DNA from 3 places in the Corynebacterium timonense genome. Region 2 is predicted to be linked to each of the others. Evidence: predicted binding sites of a transcription regulator. Region 2 holds the regulator's gene; each other region holds the start of a gene.
The links. The regulator LexA, encoded in region 2, represses DNA repair genes until DNA is damaged. The targets are predictions, from matches to a motif close to CGAACANNTGTTCG.
Positions count from the first base shown of each region.

Region 1: a site for LexA is predicted at 5,993-6,006, ahead of BLT81_RS00255 (HNH endonuclease signature motif containing protein). Genes of this name have one in related genera too.
Region 3: a site for LexA is predicted at 4,976-4,989, ahead of BLT81_RS10685 (HNH endonuclease signature motif containing protein). Genes of this name have one in related genera too.

Region 1 is NZ_LT629765.1:57,222-64,629, reverse strand. It holds gene hpt (hypoxanthine phosphoribosyltransferase) at 1-572, opposite strand, end outside; gene tilS (tRNA lysidine(34) synthetase TilS) at 687-1,571, opposite strand; gene dacB (D-alanyl-D-alanine carboxypeptidase/D-alanyl-D-alanine endopeptidase) at 1,572-2,822, opposite strand; gene BLT81_RS00265 (inorganic diphosphatase) at 2,894-3,379, shown strand; gene BLT81_RS00260 (hypothetical protein) at 3,390-4,490, opposite strand; gene BLT81_RS00255 (HNH endonuclease signature motif containing protein) at 6,024-7,268, shown strand; gene BLT81_RS12885 (hypothetical protein) at 7,265-7,408, opposite strand, start outside.
Region 2 is NZ_LT629765.1:745,110-752,517, reverse strand. It holds gene hrpA (ATP-dependent RNA helicase HrpA) at 1-3,469, shown strand, start outside; gene nrdR (transcriptional regulator NrdR) at 3,478-3,936, opposite strand; gene BLT81_RS12910 (hypothetical protein) at 3,998-4,147, shown strand; gene lexA (transcriptional repressor LexA) at 4,656-5,342, shown strand; gene BLT81_RS03610 (HPr family phosphocarrier protein) at 5,408-5,674, shown strand; gene BLT81_RS03605 (DeoR/GlpR family DNA-binding transcription regulator) at 5,804-6,592, shown strand; gene BLT81_RS03600 (uracil-xanthine permease family protein) at 6,579-7,408, opposite strand, start outside.
Region 3 is NZ_LT629765.1:2,233,622-2,241,029, forward strand. It holds gene gyrA (DNA gyrase subunit A) at 1-2,429, opposite strand, end outside; gene BLT81_RS10665 (hypothetical protein) at 2,509-2,724, shown strand; gene BLT81_RS10670 (hypothetical protein) at 2,732-3,001, shown strand; gene BLT81_RS10675 (IS1249 family transposase) at 3,223-4,404, opposite strand; gene BLT81_RS10680 (hypothetical protein) at 4,653-4,931, shown strand; gene BLT81_RS10685 (HNH endonuclease signature motif containing protein) at 5,058-6,482, shown strand; gene BLT81_RS10690 (alpha/beta fold hydrolase) at 6,479-7,333, opposite strand; gene BLT81_RS10695 (ABC transporter ATP-binding protein) at 7,371-7,408, opposite strand, start outside.

The sequences.
Region 1 (7,408 bases), 690 kb from region 2:
ACGCGCGGGTGGAGCGTGCCCACGTACGGCAGGTCGCGGTAGCGCTCCGCGTAGTCCAGGCCGTAGCCAACGACGAACTCGTTCGGGATGTTAAAGCCGATGTCCAGCAGATCAATCTGCGCTGTCTGCACCTCGGGCTTGCGCAGCAGGGTGATCACATTAAGAGAGCGGGGTTGGCGCCCGCGCAGGTTCTTCATCAACCAGGACAGCGTCAACCCAGAGTCGATGATGTCCTCCACGATGAGCACGTCGCGGCCCTGGATATCCCGGTCGAGGTCCTTGAGGATGCGCACGATGCCCGAGCTGGTGGTGGAGTTGCCGTACGAGGACACCGCCATGAACTCCAGCTGGCACGGGATGTCGAGGCGGCGCGCGAAATCCGTCAGGAAGAACACAGCGCCCTTGAGCACGCAGACGAGGATGAGTTCCTGCTCAGCGCCGCGGTACTTCTCAGAGACCATGTCCGCCAACTGCTGGATCCGTGTCTGCAGCTCCTCCTCGCTGATGAGGATCGCCTCCACGTCCTCGCCGTACGGGTTGGCGGGGACGTCGAAGTTCTTCGTATCGTGCAGCTCGTGTCCTGTCATCGGTGCCCTTTCTCGCAAGCCCTAGCGCATCGCGTAACTCCCTCATCTTGCCACCTTCCCCGCGCGGGGAACAACCACCAGCGGTTTTGCAGGTTGGGTTCAGGTGACCACGAGCCTGCCCGCGACCCTGCGCACGCTGCGCCCGCCGGCCAGGGTGACCGGCCCTTGACCCTTCCACCGCACGACGAGCGCGTCAATGTCTTCGAGCTGCGCCCCGCCCGGAGCCACGCCGTGCCCGGCCAGCCACGCGACGAGGCGGCGCCGCCGCACCGGCGCCGGGTCGCGCGCGAGCTCGGCGCAGTCGTCGGTTGGGGCACCCTCGCTTATCGACGCCACAAGCTCCCGCCCCTGCGCAATCCGCGCGGCTGTTGTCGCCAGCGCGGGCACCGCATCGCCGCCGATCAGTTCGCACAGCTGCGGGATCACCTCGCGCCGCACGCGCACCCGGCGAAAGGAGGCGTCGGCGTTCATGGGGTCGTGCCAGGGCTCGACCCCGAGCTCCGCGCATGCGCCGAGCGTGTCGGCGCGGCGCAGCGTAAGGAAGGGCCGCGCGACGCCACCCTCGCGCGGCGCCATGCCGGAGGGGTTGCCGCGTAGGGCCCCGAGCAGGAGCGTTTCGGCCTGGTCCTCGGCGGTGTGGGCGACCCACACCTCCCGGCCGGCGGCGCGCAGCGCGGCGTAGCGGGCCCGCCGGGCCTGCGCCTCGAGGTTGCCCGGCGCGACGTCGACGCGCACGACCTGCGCCTCGAGCCCCCAGGCGCGGGCCTGCTCGGCGGCGCGCTGGGCGATATCGGCGGAGCCGGGCTGCAGGCCGTGGTCGACGACGACCGCCACGGCGTCTTTCGCCTCCGCGGCGGCGGCCGCGGCGAGCGCCAGGGAGTCCGGCCCGCCGGACAGGCCGATGACGGCGGGCCCGTCGAAGGGGCGCACGGCGTGCCGGCACGCCGCGAAGTGCGGCGAGCGGCGCGGCCAGAACGGGCGCATTTAGAACTCCCGCAGCACGGAGGCCAGCTCGTCGAGGGCGCGGCGCGCGGCGAGGATGTCGCTGCCGTTGGAGATGAAGGCGAAGGTGTACACGTTGCCTTCGCGGCTGGTCACGGTGCCGGCCAGCGCGGAGGTGGAGTCGAGGGTGCCCGTCTTGGCGCGCACCCAGCCGCGCCCGGGCAGGTCGGCGTAGCGCTCGGCGAGCGTTCCTTCGCCGTGGGCGACGGGCAGGGTGGACAGCAGGGGGCGGAGGGGTTCGGCCCGTGCGGCGTCGACAAGCAGCTCATCGAGCAGCCGCGGCGGGATGAGGTTGAAGGTGGACAGGCCGGAGCCGTCGGCGAGCGTGACGGCGGTGGTGTCGTAGCCGCGCTCGGCGAGCGCGTCGAGGGTGGCCTGCGGGCTGGCCGCGCCGCGGTGGGCGGCGACTTCGCGGCCGATGGCCTCGGCCATGACGTTGTCCGAGTCTTTCATCATGGCCTTCAGGCGGGCGGTCAGGTCGGGCGATTCGGCGCTGGCGAGGACCTGTGCCCCCGCGGGTGCGGCGCCGTAGTCGGCGACGTCGGCGCCGAGGCGCTCGGCGAGCGCGCGCGCGACGTCGAGGGCGGGGGTGTGCGAGCGCGGGACGTCTCCCTCGGTGGCGCCGATGCGCCCGCCGTGGAGCATGATCGGCTCGAGCGGGGCGACGAACCCGGCGTCGATGTCGACGGGGTCCCACCCCGGCAGCAGCGTCTCCCCCGGCCAGGCGGAGGTGTCCACGTAGACGGCGTCGGCGCTGCCGATCTCGGCGGCGAGCCGATCGAGTGTTTCCTCATCGAACCACACGTCGCCGGCCGCCTTGATCACGACCTGGCCGGGGGTTTTACCCGCGACGACGTCCGTGGTGATGGTGTCGGCGGGGCCCAGCTCCAGCAGCGCGGCGGCGGCGGTGAGCACCTTCGTCGTCGACGCTGGGCGCAGGGGGTCGGCGGAGAGCTGGTCAAAGATGACCTCGCCGGTATCCGCGGAGGAGATCCTCGCGTGGAAGGTGCCCAGCGCGGGGTCGGCGGCGAGGCGGGCGATCTCCGCGGCGCGGGTGGTGGCGTCGATAGGCGACGGGCTCGCGGGCTCGACGATGGGGGCGGGGGCCGTGAGCTCGAACGCGGGCGCGTGCGTGAGCTCGGCGCGCTGCTGCTGCGCGGAAACCCCAATCCCTGCGACCGCGCCGACGCTGATCACGGCGGCGGCGCCGACTGCCCATGTCCATACCTTCATCGGGCTAAAGGGTAGCCCACGTATGATATTTGGCGTACTTTCCACCCACCAGACGGCATGAAGGAGCGCACATGAGCGACAAGGCCATCGAAGTCATCATCGAGATCCCGAAGGGCTCCCGCAACAAGTACGAGGTCGACCACGAAACGGGCCGCGTCTACCTCGACCGTTACCTGTTCACCCCGATGGCCTACCCGGCCGACTACGGCTTCATCGAGCACACGCTTGCCGACGACGGCGACCCCCTCGACGCCCTCGTCATCACGCCTGAGCCCGTCTTCCCGGGCGTGACCGTCATCGCGCGCCCCATCGGCGTGTTCAAGATGACCGACGAGGCCGGCGGCGACGACAAGCTCCTCTGCGTCCTCGACGATGTGCGCTACGAGTCCATCCAGGACATCGACGACATCAGCGACTTCACCAAGGACGAGATCGAGCACTTCTTCGTCCACTACAAGGACTTGGAGCCGAACAAGGAGGTGTCCGGCTCCGGCTGGGGCAACCGCGAGGAGGCTGAGCGCATCCTCCGCGAGTCCCAGGAAAACTACACGAAGTAGCTCGTAGCTCTTAGACCAGCTGGCGGCGGCCCACCAGGAATGCCGCCGCGCCGACGAGCGAGGCGATCACGAGGCCGATCAGGCCCTTGGACACGCCGTTGACGCCGGTCTCGGCGCTGATGCCGCGCGCCTGCTCGGCCGTCGGCGTAACCTCCAGCGCTTGGCGCTGCACCTCGGCGCGGTTGCTGCTCAGCAGGCTCTCGGACGAGGAGCGCTCCTCCGCCGTCGGCGTGGAGCTGGTGCGGCCCGAGCTGGTGACGTAGGTGCGGCCGTCGTCGTTGAGGTAGTAGTAGGCGCCGCCGAGGAAGAGGATCGCCGGCAGCGCGATGAGCGCGAGGCGCTGCAGCTCGACGCTCGCCTCGAAGCCGCCGCCGTTGAGAGCCTCGAAGCTCGAGCCGCCGTTGGCCTGCTGGCCTGTGCGCGCCTCGCGCTCGGCGGTGTTCTCCACGAACACGGAGGACCCAGGCAGGCTGAGGCCCTGCGTACCGGAGCCCTGCGCGCTGGAACCCTGCAAGAGCGTGACGTTGATGGGCAGCTCGCGCTGCAGCTTGCGCGCGAAGTCGAGGGTGAGCATCACGCCGGCCTGCCCCTCGGCGACCGTCTTGTTCACCAGCTCGCGGGAGTTCACCACGTAGTTGATGTCCTGGTTGTAGAACCACTGCTGGCCCTCCCACTCCCCGGCCAGGCCGCCGATGGTGGCGAAGGGAAGCAGCTGGCTCGCGGCCTCGAAGGCCGCGCTGCTGCCCGTCTCCTGGCTGCCGTTCTTCGGCTGTGCGTAGCCGGCCTTCTGCGCGAACTCCGCGATGGTGAGGTAGCCCTCGGTCAGGCCCTTGAGGTCCGCCTTGACGTGGTCGCGATTGACCACGACGTGCTTCCCGTCCTCGTGGTAGAACCACTCGACGCCGTCCCAGGTGCCCGCGACACCGCCAGCTTCCCACGTGTTGAGCGGCTTGCCTTCCTCAATGGTTAGGCCGCTGCTCGCGGCGTTCGCGCTGCTTCCGCTGCTGCCCACGGCAGATCCGGCGGGCTCGGCGTGGGCGGCGGGGACGAGGGACAGGGACAGGGCGCCAGCGAGCGCCAGGGCGGGAATGCTCGAAGCAATCTTCTTCACGGGAACCTCCAGGGCTGTGTGGGGCGGCCCCCACCGTCTTTCAAGTCTCAAGTGAGGGTTTAGGGTCAAGTTCACTGTAGCCCTGTTTTCACATAAGTCACATGCGCAACACGAGTCACATCACTGACGCCTCCCCTTTTTGGGGGTGAAAACGATATGCCAGTGCCACTGCTCGGGAATCAGGAAGGTCGCCCGCGCTACTCGACGCCACACGTGCGTGTTCCGGGTCGCGCCGCAGTCGCGGGCGGCCACTAGTTGTACTTCCTCGGCAAGGTTGTGGACGTGTGAGCGTGCCTCGACATGTAGCCCACTGACGCTCTTCGAAAAGTAGCCCAGTGTGGTCGTTGTTATTGTGCCTGGCGGTGCCTTGGTTCGGGGGTTATTGTTGCGGGCACTTTGCGCCCTTTGATGCGGTGCCTTACTCCTCGGTGTTGGACGATTTTCGCATGGCGAACTATACGGTCGACCATGGCGCTGGCGAAGGTGACGCCACCGAAGTGGTTCGCCCCGGGGCGTGAGTAAGGGTATCGACTGGGTCGGCGCACATATACTCAGGCCGGATCCTGGCAACGTGGTTGCGAAACCATGACTCCGAACCTGTCCAACCCACCCGCTGGGCCAACACCGTGGCATTAAGCTGCGGTGCCTCCGCAAGAAGTTGCCTCACCTGCGGCTCAAACGGAACGGAACCCGTGCCTTTGGCGTCCCGTGGCTTGTAACAAGGCGGCGAATCTGAAGCCAGAGCCTTCTCCACCGCCTTCTTCGCACAGCCGACTTCGGCCGCGATCTTCCTCAATGACAGACCCTGCCCGGGCAGGTACCGGGTCTACGCCCATTCCTTCAATGAAATCGCCCATCCAATCTTTTCCGGGTGGGCTACTTTTCGACCGTCGCTAACAGAGGTCGGTCCGTATGCAGTGCATAGTCGCGGCGCTCGACGGTCGGGGGCTGATCCGTATGCATTGCATAGTTTCGGGCCCGTCCGCTTCGGGGCCGGGGGTGTATGCATTGCATAGTCGCGGCGCTCGGGGGCTGATCCGTATGCGTTGCATAGGCACGGCGCTCGGCGGTTGGGGTTGGGGTGCATGCATTGCATAGTCGGTGCGCTCGACGGTCGGGGGCTAATCCGTATGCATTGCATAGTTTTGGCGCTCGGGGGCTGATCCGTATGCATTGCATAGTCGCGGCGCTTGGTGGCCGGGGGGGTGATCGGTATGCATTGCATAGTCGCGGCGCTTGGTGGCCGGGGGGGTGATCGGTATGCATTGCATAGTCGCGGCGCTCGGCGCGCGGGCGTTGATCGGTATGCATTGCATAGTCGGTGCGCTTGGTGGTCGGGCGCTGATCGGTATGCATTGCATAGTTGCGGGCCCGTCCGCTTCGGGGCTGGGATGTATGCATTGCATAGTCCACCCCACTCAAACACGCGCGCTATGTAAACGTCGAAAATCTGCCTTTAGCCAGCTCAACCCACATGTCCGACCCGTTGCTATACTGTCAATCAAACACACGATCGACACGCTTGGGGGAGCAATGGACACACCACCGACCACCGTCAGCAGGGACAGCGCACCCGCACATATCGCGCACACCATCGAAAAAGGGTTCGGCGTATTCTCGCGCCGCAAGGCGCAGATACTCTACGCCATCGCACTTTTCGACGTCCTCGGGCTCGCACCCCAGTTCGGCGCACAAACTACCGCACTGTGGCTGGTCCGGAGCATCGCGGTACCGAACTCCACCGCCCACGAATACGTCAGGGTTGCCCGCGCAATGCTGCGCTTCGAGGTGATGGCACAAGCATTCTTGGAAGGGCGAACAAACTACTCCAAGGTCAGACTGATACTGCCGCCGCTCACCAAGGACAACGAGGCCGAGTTGGTAGAGCTGGCCTGCACCATGACGTTCCACGAGTTGGAGATCGCGCTGCTGCAATTCCGCCAGCCGGCGCAGAAAGCGACGAGGACGTCCTACGTGCGTCTGAAAGCCGCGCCGGATGGGCGTATAAAGCTGTGGGCGGACTTCAACGCGGCGGAAGGCGCGCGTGTGATGGCGGCGATGAAGGTCGGGGAACTCGCCTGGCACGACGTCAACTGGGCATCCTTGGCGGGCAACGACGCGACGGTGGATCCGGAGCGTATCGACGCTGAAATAGACCGCCAGGATAAGAAAACACGCGGCTGTTCCGGTTTCGGCCTGCCCATCGGGGAGGTGTTGGTTAGCGCGTTTATGGGCATGGTGAATATGACGTTGTCGCGGCCGCGTAACCCGTTGCGCGCACCGGGGGCGCACGTCAACGTCGTCATGACCACCGACGGCAAAGCCTACCTGCCCTACAACCCTGGTGCGCCCTCAAAGGCGGTGAAAAACTTCCTCGCCAACGCCCACTACCGGCTCAACAGGGTCGACGACACAGGGCTGGTGCTCAACAGTGGGCGCGCATTTCGGCTTGCCTCCGACGCCCAGGTCAACGCGCTGATGCTCATGTGGCGTCACCAGTGCGCGATGCCCGGGTGTAGTCACACGCGCTTTATAGAAATGCACCACGTCCGTGACTGGGCGGACGGCGGGCCGACAGACCTGGACAACTTGCTGCCGTTGTGTTCGGCGTGCCACAGCCTCGTCAGCGACAACCACATCACCATTTTGCGCGACGGTGGGGACTTTCATTTCCTGGGCCCGGGTGGGGTGCGCTACGTCAGCACAGACCGCGGGCTGCCCGTGCGCAACGACGACGCCCGGACGCTGGAAGAGTTCAACGAGCTCAGCTGGGTCTAGCGGCGCCTCGACAGCACGAGCCTCGCGATGCCACGCCAACCGAGCATGAACAAGACGGAGGTAGCACCGACGCCGAAAGGAACAAACGCCTCGAGCCAACCAAGAAACGTCAACGGCATCTCTTCAGTCTGGTCAGCGGC
Region 2 (7,408 bases):
CGAGTCGGTGGGCTACGCCATCCGTTTCGACGACCGGGTCTCCGCGACGACCTCCATCAAGCTCATGACGGACGGTATCCTGCTCGCGGAGATGCAGCGCGACCGCTTCCTCAACGCGTACGACACGATCATCATCGACGAGGCCCACGAACGCAGCCTGAACATCGACTTCCTGCTCGGCTACCTCAAGCGGCTCCTTCCGCGCCGGCCCGACCTGAAGGTCGTCATCACCTCGGCGACGATCGACCCGGAGAGTTTCGCCGCCCACTTCGCAGACGCGGACGGAAACCCGGCGCCGATCATCGAGGTCTCTGGGCGCACCTACCCGGTGGAGATCCGCTATCGGCCCCTCGTCGAGCTCGTCGACGGCAAAGAGGTCGACCAGGACATGATCGACGGTGTCGTCTCCGCCGTCGAGGAACTCATGGCCGAGGGCCCCGGCGACATCCTGTGCTTCTTTTCCTCCGAGCGCGATATCCGTGACTGCATGGAAGCCATTGAGAAGAAGCACTGGCGCGGCGTCGACGTCACTCCCCTGTTCGGCCGGCTGTCCAACGCCGAGCAGCACCGCGTCTTCTCGCCGCACTCGGGTCGGCGCATCGTGCTGTCTACCAACATCGCGGAGACCTCGCTGACGGTGCCCGGCATCCATTACGTCGTGGATACCGGGCTCGCCCGCATCTCGCGCTACTCCACCCGCACGAAGGTGCAGCGCCTTCCCATCGAAGAGATCTCCCAGGCCTCCGCCAACCAGCGCTCCGGGCGTTCGGGCCGCGTCGCCGACGGCATCGCCATCCGGCTCTACTCCGAGGAGAACTTTGCCCAGCGGCCGGAGTTCACCGACCCTGAGATCCTGCGCACCAACCTGGCCAGCGTGATCCTGCACATGATCTCGCTGCGCCTCGGCGACGTCTCCGACTTCCCGTTCATCCAGCCTCCGGACGCCAAGGCGATCCGCGACGGCATCACCCTGCTGCACGAGCTCGGTGCCCTCGCCGACGAGAAGCGTGGCGGCGCACCAACACTGACCGACATCGGGCGCGACATCGCCCGCATCCCCGTCGACCCGAAGATGGCGCGCATGCTTGTGGAGGCCAACCGCCTCGGGGTGCTCGACGACGTCACCGTCATCGTCGCGTCCATGACCATCCAGGACGTGCGCGAACGCCCATTGGACCACCAGGCGCAGGCCGACCAGGCGCACGCGCGATTCAAGGACCCTACCTCGGACTTTTTGTCCTCGCTCAAGCTGTGGGACTACGTCGCCGGCTCCCGGGACGAGCTTTCCGGCAACGCCTTTCGCAAGCGCATGGTCAAAGAATTCCTGCACTACATGCGGATCCGGGAGTGGTACGACTTGGTGCGGCAGCTGAGGGACGTCGAAAAGCGGCTCGGTTGGTCCCCCGCGGAGGCGGTCGCGGGTGAGCGTGACGCCACCGCGATCCACAAGTCACTTCTCACGGGCCTGCTATCCAACATCGGGGCGCGCGACGGTCAGTCGAAGGAGTTCCTCGGCGCGCGCGGCACGCGGTTTATGGTTTTCCCCGGCTCCTCGCTGGCCAAGCGCCCGCCGGAGTTTCTCATGGCCGCCGAGCTCGTCGAAACCTCGCGGCTGTGGGCGCGCGACGTCGCCAAGATTGAACCCGAGTGGGTCGAGCGCGCCGCCGGCGACCTGCTCAAGCACAGCTACTCCGAGCCGGTGTGGTCGCGCAAGCGCTCGGCCGCGATGGTGCACCAAAAGTCGCTGCTCTACGGCGTTCCCATTGTTCGCGACCGGCTCGTGCCCTACCATCGCGTCGACCCGGAGGGCGCGCGCATCATGTTCATCCGCCACGCGCTCATCGGGGGGGATTGGAACCGGCACCACACCTTCATCGACCACAACGAGGCCCTGCTCGAGGAAGCCTCCGCCGTGGAGGAGAAGCTGCGCCGGCGCGGGCTCGTCGTCGACGAGGACGCTCTGTTCGATTTCTACGACTCCAAGCTTCCCGCCGAGGTCACCACCGCGCGCCATTTCGACTCCTGGTGGAAGAAGAAGCGCAAGGACGACCCGGCCTACCTCGACTTCGATCCGGCATCGCTTGTCGACGCCTCCGCGGTCGCCTCCGACACCGCCTTCCCGCCCACCTGGCGCCAAGGCAGCATCGACTACGAGCTGCGCTACAAGTTCGAACCCGGCGACGACTTCGACGGCGTCACCGTCGCCGTGCCGGTCCCGCTGCTCGCGGGCTTCACCGACGAGGGCTTCGACTGGCTCGTGCCGGGGCTGCGCGAAGAACTGGTGACGGAGCTTATCCGCACCCTGCCGCGACCGCTGCGCCGCACCGTGGTGCCCGCGCCCGACTTCGCCGCGCGCGTGCTCCCCGAGCTCACGCCCCACGAGTCAGGTCTGCTCGATCAGCTCGCGCACGGGCTGCGAGAACTCGGGGGCTCCGGCATCAACGCGTCCGACTTCCGCCCGGATGCGCTGCCTGCTCACCTGCGGGTCACGTTCGCCGCGATTGACAAGCGCGGCGAGACGATCGACCACGATAAAAACCTCGCCGCCCTCAAGGAGCGCCAAGCGGGGCAGATCCGGTCCTCGGTGTCCAAAGCGAGCCGCCGCTCCGAGTCTGGGGTCGTGACGGAGTGGACCCGAGAGAATCTGGGCGACGTCGCCGAGACGGTGCACGCCACCATCGACGGCAACACCGTCGACGCCTACCCCGCCCTTGAGGCCACGCCGGAAGGCGTGAAGGTGACCGTCCACCCGACGAAGGCAGCGGCCGACGCGTCCATGGTCACCGCCACGCTGACATTGTTGCTGCGTGAGGTGACGGTCAACGCGAATCAGATGATGAAAGGTCTGCCGCTGCGGCAGAAGGTCGCCGTGGACAACTACCCGCACGGAGGTGCTCAGGGGCTCGTCGACGACGCTCGTGTTGCCGCCGTGCGTGACTTGATGATGGCCCACGGCGGCCCAGTACGCACCCCGGAAGACTTCGACGCCCTCGTCAAACACGTCACGCCCGGCGTCGCCGGTGCCGTTCGCCGCGCGGTTGTCGCTGTCGCCCCGGCTCTTGTGGAGTGGTCCTCCATGCGCGATGAGCTGCGCTCCTGGGAGGGGCCGGCGATCGACGACATGCGCTCCCAGCTGAACTTTTACCTTCCTCCGCACGCGATCACGGTCCACGGCGTCGAGCGCCTGCAGCACGTGCCGCGCTACGTCGAAGCGATGCGCATTCGACTGGAGGACATGGGCCGCGATCCCGACCGGGACGCCGAGCGCCAGGCGGTGATCGATTCGGTGAAGAAAACGCTGAAAGCGAAAATGTCGCGCCTGCCCGCTGGGCGGGAGAAGACCGCGGCGTACAAGGACGTCGTCTGGAGGATCGAGGAGCTCCGGGTCAGCCTCTTCGCGCAACGATTGGGGACGGCGGAGCCTGTGAGCCAAAGGCGCGTGGAGAAGATGATCGAGAAGCTAGCGTAAGGGCGCGCTTAGAAGTCTTCTCGGTCCTTACGTCGCATGAGGCGAATTTCGGATTCGAAGTCTTCGGCGGATTCGAAGGATTTGTACACGGAGGCGAACCGTAGGTAGGCGACCTCGTCGAGCACGCGCAACGGCTCGAGCACGGCCAATCCGATGTCGTTGGCATTGACCTGGGAGCTGCCGTGGCTACGCACGGTCTCCTCGACCTGCTGCGCGAGCCGTTTCAGCGCGTCGTCCGAGACGTCCCGCCCCTGGCAGGCTCGCCGCACGCCGACGATGAGTTTGTCGCGGTCGAACGGCTCGCTTACGCCGTTGCGCTTCACTACGGTAAGCACGGCTTTTTCCACGGTGGTAAAACGCCCGCCGCATTCGGTGCATTCGCGGCGCCGCCTGATCGCCGCGCCGCTGTCGACGACGCGGGAGTCCATCACGCGGGACTGTTCATTGTGGCAAAACGGGCAATACACGGGGAGTGAGTCTACCTCGCCCTCACGCTTTCGGACGAGCGTGGCAACCTAGCGCCCCGACGTGGCAAACGATGTACTCGGTGCGCTCGCCGGGACAGCGGGCTCCGGCGACGTGTCGAGGATCCCACCAAGCGCCGACCCCACCAGCAGCGCAAGCCCGAACCCGGCGCCCATCAAGGCGCTCGCCCGGGATTCGTGGCGGGATAAGTGAACGGTCCCCTGTACACTATCCGGCCCCTCGTTCGAACAATCTCCCGTTCGAACATCGCCCCCGAGGCTGCGCACGGCGCCGCCGCGCGCGTTGCGAACCGAGACGTCGGGGATGTCCCAGACAGCGGCCGGGACCGGGCACCGTGAGCGCTGCGCGTTGTTCGGCGCGACGGCGGTGTGACGAGGTGCGATGATGGTCATTTCTGTCTCACTTTCTTGCGACGGTGGATCGTGCACTCAGAGTAAAAACCGAGCGGACACGTCGCCCGCACCCTCGCTCGGATGTTCGACTTCCGCTCTCATGTTCGATTTATAGCAGTCGAACACGCACGTGTCCAGACATGAGCCATAAATCTCGAACACCCTTGCCACATCTGCTATTTTGGGACACGACGCAGACGCCGCTACGGCATCAAGCGCCGGGTGGGTTACTACCCCTCCCGCACGGCGCGCGGCGCCCGGACAGGCACTCACGACACGAACTTCACAGACCCCTCAAGGCAAGGAACATGGCACGCAAAAAGTACGACCCCACCACCCTCGACACCAGCGTTCTGTCGGACCGGCAGCGCCGCATCCTCGAGGTCATTCGTGACGCCGTGGTCCTGCGCGGCTACCCGCCCAGCATCCGTGAGATCGGCGACGCCGCGGGGCTGCAGTCGACTTCCTCCGTGGCGTACCAGCTCAAGGAGCTCGAGAAGAAGGGTTTTCTGCGGCGCGACCCGAACAAGCCGCGCGCAGTGGACCTGCGCCATCTGCCTGAGGCCCCGAAAAAAGGGCCGAAGACGAGCCCGCAGACGGAGACCCCTGAGGACGTTTCCCCTGCCCGCTACATCCCGGTCGTCGGCCAGATTGCTGCGGGCTCGCCGATTCTCGCCGAGCAGAACGTGGACAGCTACCTCCCCCTCCCCGATGAGCTGCTCGGCGACGGCGAGCTGTTCATGCTCCGCGTCGTCGGCGAATCCATGCGCGACGCTGGCATCCTCGATGGGGACTGGGTGGTTGTCCGCTCGCAGCCGGTCGCCGAGGAAGGCGAGTTCGTCGCCGCGCTTCTCGACGGCGAGGCGACCGTCAAGGAGTTCCACCGCGATTCCACCGGCGTGTGGCTTCTGCCCCACAACGACGCGTTCTCCCCCATCAACGGAGATGAGGCGCAGATTATGGGGCGCGTTGTCTCGGTTTTCCGCACGCTGTAGCCCGCCCCCTTACACTGGGCGGGGTACGCAACGCCGACATATTTTCAGCAGAAAGGTGCCGCACCATGGCTTCTACAACCGTCAAAGTTGGCTCGACCGTCGGGCTCCACGCCCGCCCCGCATCCGTGATCGCCGAGGCGGCAGGCGAGTATGACGAAGACATCACGCTTACCCTCGCGGGCGACGACGAGGACGACGGCGCCGACGCCGCCTCCTCCCTCATGATCATGGCCATGGGCGCGGAGTTCGGCGACGAGGTTACCGTGACCTCCGACAACGCCGAAGCCGTGACGAAGATCGCCGAGCTCATCGCCTCCAATCTCGACGAGTAGCACAACCCCCACTCGGGGGTAGGAATCGGGCATGACGCCCCCACCTCCGGTGGTGTTCTCCGAGTTCTGAAACAATGTGACCGGCGCTCCACTCGGTGACGCCCCAATTTTTTCGCGCGGAGGCCACGCATGTACGCAGAAGAACGTAAACGCCAGATCGCGTCGCTGACCGCCATCGAAGGCCGGGTCAGCGTGAGCGCGCTCGCGGAGCGTTTCGACGTCACCGCGGAAACCATCCGCCGCGACCTTGCCGCGCTGAGCAAGGAGGGCAGTGTCCACCGCGTCCACGGGGGCGCGGTGGCTAGCCAGTCGTTCCTCACCGCCGAGATGCCCCTGGACGCGCGTTACCGCTCTTCGTCGGGGGCGAAGACGGCGATCGCGCGCGCCGCCCTCGACTACCTCCCGGATGAATCCACGGACGGGATCTTTCTCGACTCTGGTTCAACGATCAGCAGCCTGGCCGCCCTGCTCGTCGACGACCCTCGCGCAGCGTCCTGGCCTATCGTCACCCGGTCCCTCCCCGTCGCGCTCGAGCTTTCCGGCGAGGGCATGACCAACGTCCAGCTGTTGGGTGGGACGGTCCGAGCATTGTCTCAGGCGGTAGTGGGTGACACCCCTCTGCGCACTCTGGCGCTCATGACCGCCGACGTCGCGTTCATCGGCACGAACGCCCTTACTGTTGATCACGGCCTGTCGTCCGCGGACCCGCAGGAGGCCGCCGTCAAAGCCGCGATGATCACCAACGCACGTAAGGTCGTGGTGCTCTGCGATTCGACAAAGCTGGGCACCGACTATCTCGTTAGCTTCGCCGGGCTGGCAGACATCGACGTTCTCATCATCGACGACGCGGCCCCCGCCTCCTTGCTTGCTGAGTTCGAGAACCACGGCATCGAGCTCGTCGTCGTCAGCGGCGAGTAGCTCCCGGCTTCTCGAACCCGTCGTAGCGCCCCTCCCCGAGCGTCCGGAATGCCCAGCGCATGAGGGGGTAGATGACGATGATGCCCACCGATCCGAGGGCGATGCCCTCGAGCTGCACCGGCCCGACGGTGAGCGAGAGGTTGCCAATCCCCACGATCAACGCGACCGCAGCTGCCGTGAGGTTCGCCGGGTGGGTAAAATCCACCCGGTTGTCCTGCCAGATGCGCACGCCGAGCATGCCGATCAGCCCATAAAGCACGAGGCAGGCGCCACCGAGCACGCCCGCGGGGATGGTGAAGATGACCGCGCCGAACTTCGGGATGAACGCCAAGACGATCGCGAACACCGCGGCGACCCAGTACGCGGCCGTAGAGTACACCCTGGTCGCCGCCATGACCCCGATGTTTTCCGCGTAGGTCGTCGTGGCTGAGCCGCCGAAACCGCCCGCCAGCGTGGTGGCCACGCCGTCGCCGATAAGTGCGCGGCCCTGGTAGCCGTTCAGGTCGGCTCCCGTCATCTCCCCGACCGCTTTGACGTGGCCAACGTTTTCGGCGACGAGCACTACCACGGCCGGCAGGGTAACCAGAACGGCGGAAAGGTGGAACTCGGGGGTGTGGAACTGCGGCAGGCCGACCCACGGCGCCTGCGCGATCTGCTCCCGCGCGTCGTCCGCTAAGCCGCCGCTCAGCGCGGCGCTCACCCAGCCGACCACGACGCCGGCGAGGATGCTCAACCGCGCGATCATCCCGCGCGTGGCCACCGTGACAACGAGGACGGTTCCAAGGGTTACGAGCGCAATGAGCGGTTGCTTTTCGA
Region 3 (7,408 bases), 1.1 Mb from region 2:
AGCTCCACCCCGTCGGACAGGTCCACGAGGCGCACGCCCATCGTCGCGCGTGACGACGGCCTGATCTGGCTGACCTCAGTACGGATCACGCCGCCGGCGGAAGTGATGGCGAAGATCTGGTCCTCCTCCTCCACGGCCAGGGCGCCGATGAGCTTGCCGCGCTTCGGGGTGTACTTGAACGTCATCACACCCATGCCGCCGCGGCCCTGCGCGTTGTACTCCTCGATCGGCGTGCGCTTGCCGTAGCCGCCGGTGGTGGCCACGAGCAGGAACTGCCCGTCGGCGACGACGGTCATGGCGAGGAGCTGGTCGTCCCCGCGGAAGCGCATGCCCTTCACACCGGCGGTGGCGCGGCCCATCGGGCGCAGCTGGTCGTCGTCGGCCGTGAAGCGGATCGCCTGCCCCTGCTCGGAGACGAGGAGGATGTCTTCGCCCTCGTTGACCAGCACGGCGCCGATGAGCGAGTCGCCCTCGTTGAGGTTGATGGCGATGAGCCCAGCGGAACGCGCCGATTCGTAGTCGGTCAGGCGCGACTTCTTCACCCGGCCCTCGCGGGTGGCCAGAACCAGGTAGGGGGCGTCCTCGTAGGACTGGATCTGGATGACCTGGGCGATCTTCTCCTCCGGCTGGAATTCCAGCAGGTTGGCCACGTGCTGGCCGCGGGCGGTGCGCCCCGCCTCGGGCAGCTCGTAGGCCTTGAGGCGGTAGACGCGGCCGAAGTTGGTGAAGAAGAGGATCCAGTCGTGGGTCGAGCAGATGAAGAAGTTCTTCACCACGTCGTCCTGCTTCAGCTCGGCGCCGCGCACCCCCTTGCCGCCGCGCTTCTGGGACTTGTAGGCGTCGACCTTCGTGCGCTTGGCGTATCCGGTGGAGGTGATGGTGACCACGACGTTCTCGCGGGCAATGAGGTCTTCCTCGGTGACGTCGCCGGTCGCGGCGACGAGCTGGGTGCGGCGGTCGTCGCCGTACTTGTCCACGATCTCGGCGAGCTCCTCGCCCACCAGCGCGCGCTGGCGCTCCGGGGTGGCCAGGATCTCCTTGTAGTCGGCGATCTCGCGCTCGATCGCGGCGAGGTCGTCGACGATCTTCTGGCGCTCCAGGGCGGCCAGGCGGCGCAGCTGCATCGCGAGGATGGCGTCGGCCTGGACCTCGTCGACGTCGAGAAGCTCAATGAGCCCGGCGCGCGCCTCGTCGACCGTCGGCGAGCGGCGGATCAGGGCGATGACCTCGTCGAGCATGTCGAGGGCCTTGACCAGGCCGCGCAGGATGTGGGCGCGCTTTTCCGCCTCCTCGAGGCGGTAGCGGGTGCGCCTGACAATGACGTCGATCTGGTGCTGCACGTAGTAGCGCAGCATCTGGTCGAGGCGCAGGGTGCGGGGCACGCCGTCGACGATGGAGAGCATGTTCGCGGCGAAGTTCGTCTCCAGCTGCGAGTGCTTGTACAGGTTGTTGAGCACGACGCGGGGCACGGCGTCGCGACGCAGGGTGACCACGATGCGCATGCCCACGCGGTCGGAGGACTCGTCTTCGATGCGGGCGGCGCCCGGCATCTTGCCGTTGGTGATCTGGTCGGCGATGCTGGCGATGAAGTTGTCCGGGTTGACCTGGTAGGGCAGCTCGGTGATGACGATGACCTGGCGGTTGCCGATCTCCTCGATCTCCGTCACGCCGCGCATGCGGATCGAGCCGCGGCCCGTGGTGTAGGCGTCCTTGATGCCTTGGTCGCCCACGATGAGCCCGGCCGTGGGGAAATCGGGGCCCTTGACCCGTTCCATCACCGCGTCGAGCGCGGCCCTCTCCTCGGCCTCGGGGTTGTCCAGGAGCCAGTAGATCGCCTCCGCCAGCTCCCGCAAGTTGTGCGGCGGGATATTGGTGGCCATGCCCACGGCGATGCCGCCCGAGCCGTTCATGAGGAGGTTGGGCACGCGCGAGGGCAAAACGTCCGGCTCGCGGGTCTTGCCGTCGAAGTTGGGGGAGAATTCCACGGCGTCCTCGCGGATGTCGCGGACCATCTCCATCGCGATGGGCGTGAGCTTGCACTCCGTGTAGCGCATGGCCGCCGGGCCGTCGTTGCCGGGGGAGCCGAAGTTACCTTGGCCGTCGACAAGCGGGTAGCGCATCGCCCACGGCTGGGCCATGCGCACGAGGGTGTCGTAGATGGCGGAGTCGCCGTGGGGGTGGTAGTTACTCATCGTCTCGCCGACGGCCTTCACGCTCTTGACGTAGGAGCGCTCGGGGCGGAACCCGGCGTCGTACATGGCGTACAGGACGCGGCGGTGGACCGGCTTCATGCCATCGCGGACATCGGGAAGAGCGCGGCCCACGATCACGCTCATGGCGTAATCGATGTAGCTGGTCTGCATCTCCTCATTGATGTCAATGGGCATGATGCGGTCGTATTCGTCACCGCCGAGGGTGTCATCACTCATGGGAAGCCTTTCTTTCGTCTGCGCACATTCTAGCGGCCCCTGCGCGCTTTCCCGCCCCCGGCGGTGGTATCACAGTGGTATGGCAATGACACTTCGGCTGACCACGGAGGAGGACAAAGCCCTCGTGCTGCTCGCCTCCGCGTGGGGCTGCTCCAAGCAGGAGGCCGCGCGCCGCGCTATCGCCACCGCGGCCGCGCGCATGCTTGACGACGCCACCATTACCGCCCTGGCCCGCACCCACGCCCAGGAGTACGCCACCACCGAGGCGCGGATCCGGCGCGCGAGGGACGCGTGAGGCGCCCGTGAAGAGCCTGAGCTCCGAGCAGATGCTCGCCATCGCCGACGAGGTGTGCCACATATATAGGGTGCGCGTGCGCTCCTTCGCGGCGCTAGCCGCCTGCGCCGCCGTCCCCGGGGCCCGCATCCACGGCGCGCCGGTGTTTGATTCGCGTGACGCGGCGGCCGCCCAGCTGCGCCGCACCGTCCTCGCGCTGGGTCCGCTGACCGGCCACAACGACGCCCTCGCGGAGGTCGCCGCGGCGGTGTACCGGGAGTGGGTTGACGCGGGGTGAGGGCGTCGACAAGCAAACCGTGCATGCGGGACGGGCTGACGGTGGCGCCGCCCCGACCCCCGTGTTACATTTGTTGCCGTTGTGGTTGCAGTGACGAATGTGGCTGAGGAGTTGCCCGGCGCTGCGGCGGAAGAGCCCCAACACGAAGAGGCCCCTGTCACGAGGGGCCTTTTTCGGGTTATACGACAAAATGTGTGTCTGGTGTCGGCGTGTCGCGGGGGCTAGATGTGGCCTTTTTGGATGCCGATTGAGTGGGTGTAGTTGGTGTCGATAGCGTTGTCGTAGAGGGCTGGTCGTCCTGTTTCGTGGTCGGCGTGGTTCTCGTTGTGGGTCAGGGTTGGAACTTTGGCGAGTTGGTCCTGACCCCAGTTGGACTGTCTGGCGATCTCGACTGGGTCGTCAGGCAGTTCTGTTTTCAGGTAAAGCCACCAGTCGAGCATCCGGCGTTGATGCTCACCGGATCTGCCGCGATGGGTGCGGGCAAGCAGTTTCAGCTGGGCGTTGATCCCGCCTTCAAGACTGTTAGTCGTCGGTTTGATCCGCCCGGGGTTGATCACACCAGCGGGTGGGGCGAGGTAGACAAACAACAAGTTGTTGCGCCACAGGTGGTTGAGGCTGTTGTAGGCCTTGCGGGTGCGCTCATGCGTCCACGACCAGGTGCGTTGTTTCGTCAATGGGTCGGTTGTCCACGTTTTCTGGTTCATCCAGTCGCGGTAGACGTTGCCGTATTCGTGGAGCTTGGCACCCCACGCGGCCGCCTCATCAAGATCGGTGATCTTCGTGAGGTTAAGCGCGAGATGGTAGATCGCTCGTCCAGCATCCGTGCGCGGGCGGGAGGTGGTGTAGCGGCGCACCACACGTTGGGCGTGGACAAGGCAGCGTTGGATCTTGGTGTTAGGCCAGCACTTCTTGATCGCGCTGGCCGCGCCTTGTCCACCGTCGATCACGGCGATCAGGGGCGCGGGGATGCGTTCACACAGTTGCTGGTAGTCGCGGGTGGTTTCGTGTGTGCACCAGTGCCAGGCAATGACGTGATCCAAAGTGGCGGCAACTATGAGACATCCGCCGGCGGTGTAGGTGCCGTCAAGAAAGACCTGGTCATAGACTCGGCCTTCGTGCCCGATGGTGGGATCGGGAACATCAACTAGCCAGAAGTGCTCAAACCGGCGTTGCAAGGTGCGTGGGTTGCAGCCTGTTTTGGCAGCGGTGATTTTCAGACTGTCACCCGTGGTGACGTGAGTGATAAAGGCGTTGAAGGCGGCGGCGTTGGTGATATCCGGCCGTCGTTTCGTGACGGAGGCACCGCAGATCTTGCATCGCCACCGAGTGCGGTTCGCGGAGGTTTTCCCATTACGCTTCATTTCGCCGCCGCACACAGCGCAGCGGGGTCGGTTCTTCGGCATTGGGCCACCACACCACCGGCCCCTACCACATCAACCACGCCACACCGGGGATATACGACCACAACAGCGGATATACGCTCTTGGGGCATATACTTCCGGAAATCGCCGAGGTCAGATACCGGAAATCACCAATTCCGGACACACATTTTGACCCTTAACCCCCTTTTTCTGTATGGAGCACCCCGCAACCTTGTAAAATCCTGTAATCTAGATCACGTTCCCCCCCACCACCCACGGAAGGCACTCTCATGAAGCTCAAGAAGGCGCTGGTCGCCGCACTCGCAACCACAACCATCGTTTCCGCGGCCCCCGCCGCCAATGCGCAGATCGTTGCGCCGGAACCCAGCTCTCGCATCCAGATCCCCGGCGACATCGTCGACTTTTTCGACGGTCTGACCCCGATCAACCGTTTCGAGACCGAGCAGGCCCTGAAGATTGGCGCCGCCGCCATCCTCATCAACTCCTCCATCGGCATCATCAGCTCCCTCATCCTCATCCCGCTGCGCCTGGCCGGCTCCTCCCTCTAGCACCCCAGCCCGGGCTGTCCCGGGCCTTTTTTGCAGGCTGCGTTCGAACGTGTGTTCGTATCGATAGGGCGTGTGTCGGGGCGGGGCTTTAGGGTGTGGGGCAGGTTCCAAGAAAGGGGGGTGGCCGTGTCAACGTCACTGTCAACGCCGCTCGGCTCGCTTGTCGACGCCATCACGTCCGCCACCAGCGACCTTTCCGCGATCTTCTCCACCCCCGACGACCTCACCTTCGGCGCGGTGCGCGCCGACATGGAGCGCCTCTACGCCTCACTCGACGCGCTCGCCGCCATCGACGCCGCCTACGCCTACCTCGCCGACCGCGACGGCGCCGGCGAAGTCGTCGGCGCCAACCACGCCACCCAGTACTTCGTCGACGTGCTCGGTCTCTCCCGCGCCGAGGCGCGCAGCCGCATCACGCGAGGCCACGACCTCTACGGCGAGCCCGTCGTGCCCGACATTCCCGCCGACTCCGAACCCACCCCGGAACGCGAACGCGCCCGCGAAAAGCGCCTCGAGCGGGCCCGCCGCGCCCGTGCCGCCGCCCGCTCGCGCGCCGGCGCCGTCAGCGCGGAAAAGCACAAAGTTATCCAGTACGCCCTGCGTGACCTCAACGAACACGCCACCCCCGGGTACGACGAGCTACACGCCGAGGCCCTCGCTCACGCTACGGGGTGCGGGCCGGAAGAGCTGCGCCGCTGGCTGCGCGACAACGTCCGCCGCGCCAACCTGCGCGGCCGCGACTACGACGGAGAGAAAGACCCCCACGCGGCGTGGAAGAAGCGCTCCATCAGCTTCGGGCGCCCCGACGCCGACGGCTTGGGCCGCGTCACCCTCCAGCTCGCCCGCGGGGAGATGGCCCTGCTCAAAGCCCTCATCGAGCCCGGGTACGCGCCCGGCACCAACGTCTCCACCGACCCGGCCGAGGACACCCGCACCCGGGCCCAGCGCGGACACGACCAGCTCGTCGCCATCCTCCACAGCTACGAGCACGGCAAGCAGCAACGCGGCCGGGGCGCGGCCTCCGTCGTCCTCTCCCTCACTGCCGAGGACCTCACCTCCAGCGACCGCGACACCCTCTTTGCCACCAACACCGGCATCGACCTCGACGCCCACGACATCCTCCGGCTGGGCCTGAGCGGCACCGACTTCATCCTCGAACTCGACCCCGTCACGGCCCTGCCCCTGTCGCTGGGGCGCACCCGCCTAGCCTCCGTCGGGCAGAAACTCGCCCTCCTTGCCACCCAAGGCGTCTGCGCCTGGGCAGGCTGCGACCGCCCCGGCATGGAGCTCGAGGGCCACCACATCGTGGCCTGGAAAAACGGCGGCCTCACCGACATCTCCAACCTCGCCGGGCTGTGCCGCGAACACCACCGCTGCGTCAACGACGACAGGGACGGCGCCCGCAACAAGGGCCACGTGGACATCAACCGCACCACGGGCCGGGTCGAACACCACCCGGCCGACGGATCCCCACCCCGCACGAACGAAACCCACGGGTACCGCACCTCAGCGGGCGCACGCATCCGACATCGCGCGGGGCCCGCCGCTTAGGCCAGCTTCTCCTCGTAAAAGCGCACGAACCTGCGCCCCACGACCTCCGGGTCGCGCGCCCACTTGTTGTGCCCCAGGCCCCCGTCGAGCTGCTCCACCGCCAGCTCGGCGGCGGGCGCATGCTGCGCGAGCGCCTCCGCCGAGGCGATCGTGCAGTCCTCGTCGTTGCCAAACCGCGTCAACAGCACCGGGACCTGCACCCCCGACACAGCCGTCGGATAATCCGCCCCGGCGATGTGGCCGATCGAGTTGCTGCGCGACAGCTGCGCCCACTCCCGGACGTGGCGGCCCGCCTGCCGCCCGTAGCCAGCCAGGTCCCACTTCCCCGCCGGCCAGAAGCCCAGGGTGCGCGAGACCCCCGCCATCACCGGCGCCCCCATCCCGATGCGCCGCTTGCTGCGGCCCGTGAAGGACTTCCAGTACGGGCTGCCTGTGCCCACGCCCATCATGCCGACGACGTTCTGCTCCCGCGCCCGCGCGCTGGACAGGTACAACATGCCCACCTGCCCACCCATCGAGTGCGTCAGCAGCGCCACGGGGTGCCCGGCCGATAGGCCCAGCACCTCCTTGGCGGCGCTAATGGTCAGCGGGTAGTCCTCGGTGACCAACGTGTGGTAGCCCCAGGTGCGCGAGCGGGAGGCGCGCGCCGTGCTGGTTCCCTGGCCGCGCAGCTCGCCGATCGCCGAGGGGAAGCCGTTATCGCTCAACCAGCTCGCGATGGGTGTGTAGTAGCGCGCCCCCATGCCGAAACCGGGCCAAATCACGACGAGGGGCTTCTCCGCTCCCGCCGCCGGAAACAGCGAAACGGTGCTGGTCGAACGGTCGGGCAACGTGATGTCGACAGAAACCATGTGTGGAGAGTGTACTCGCCTCTCTGTGATCCCGCTCTCAAACAGATGACGTATTGACGGCCGCCTCACTGATCG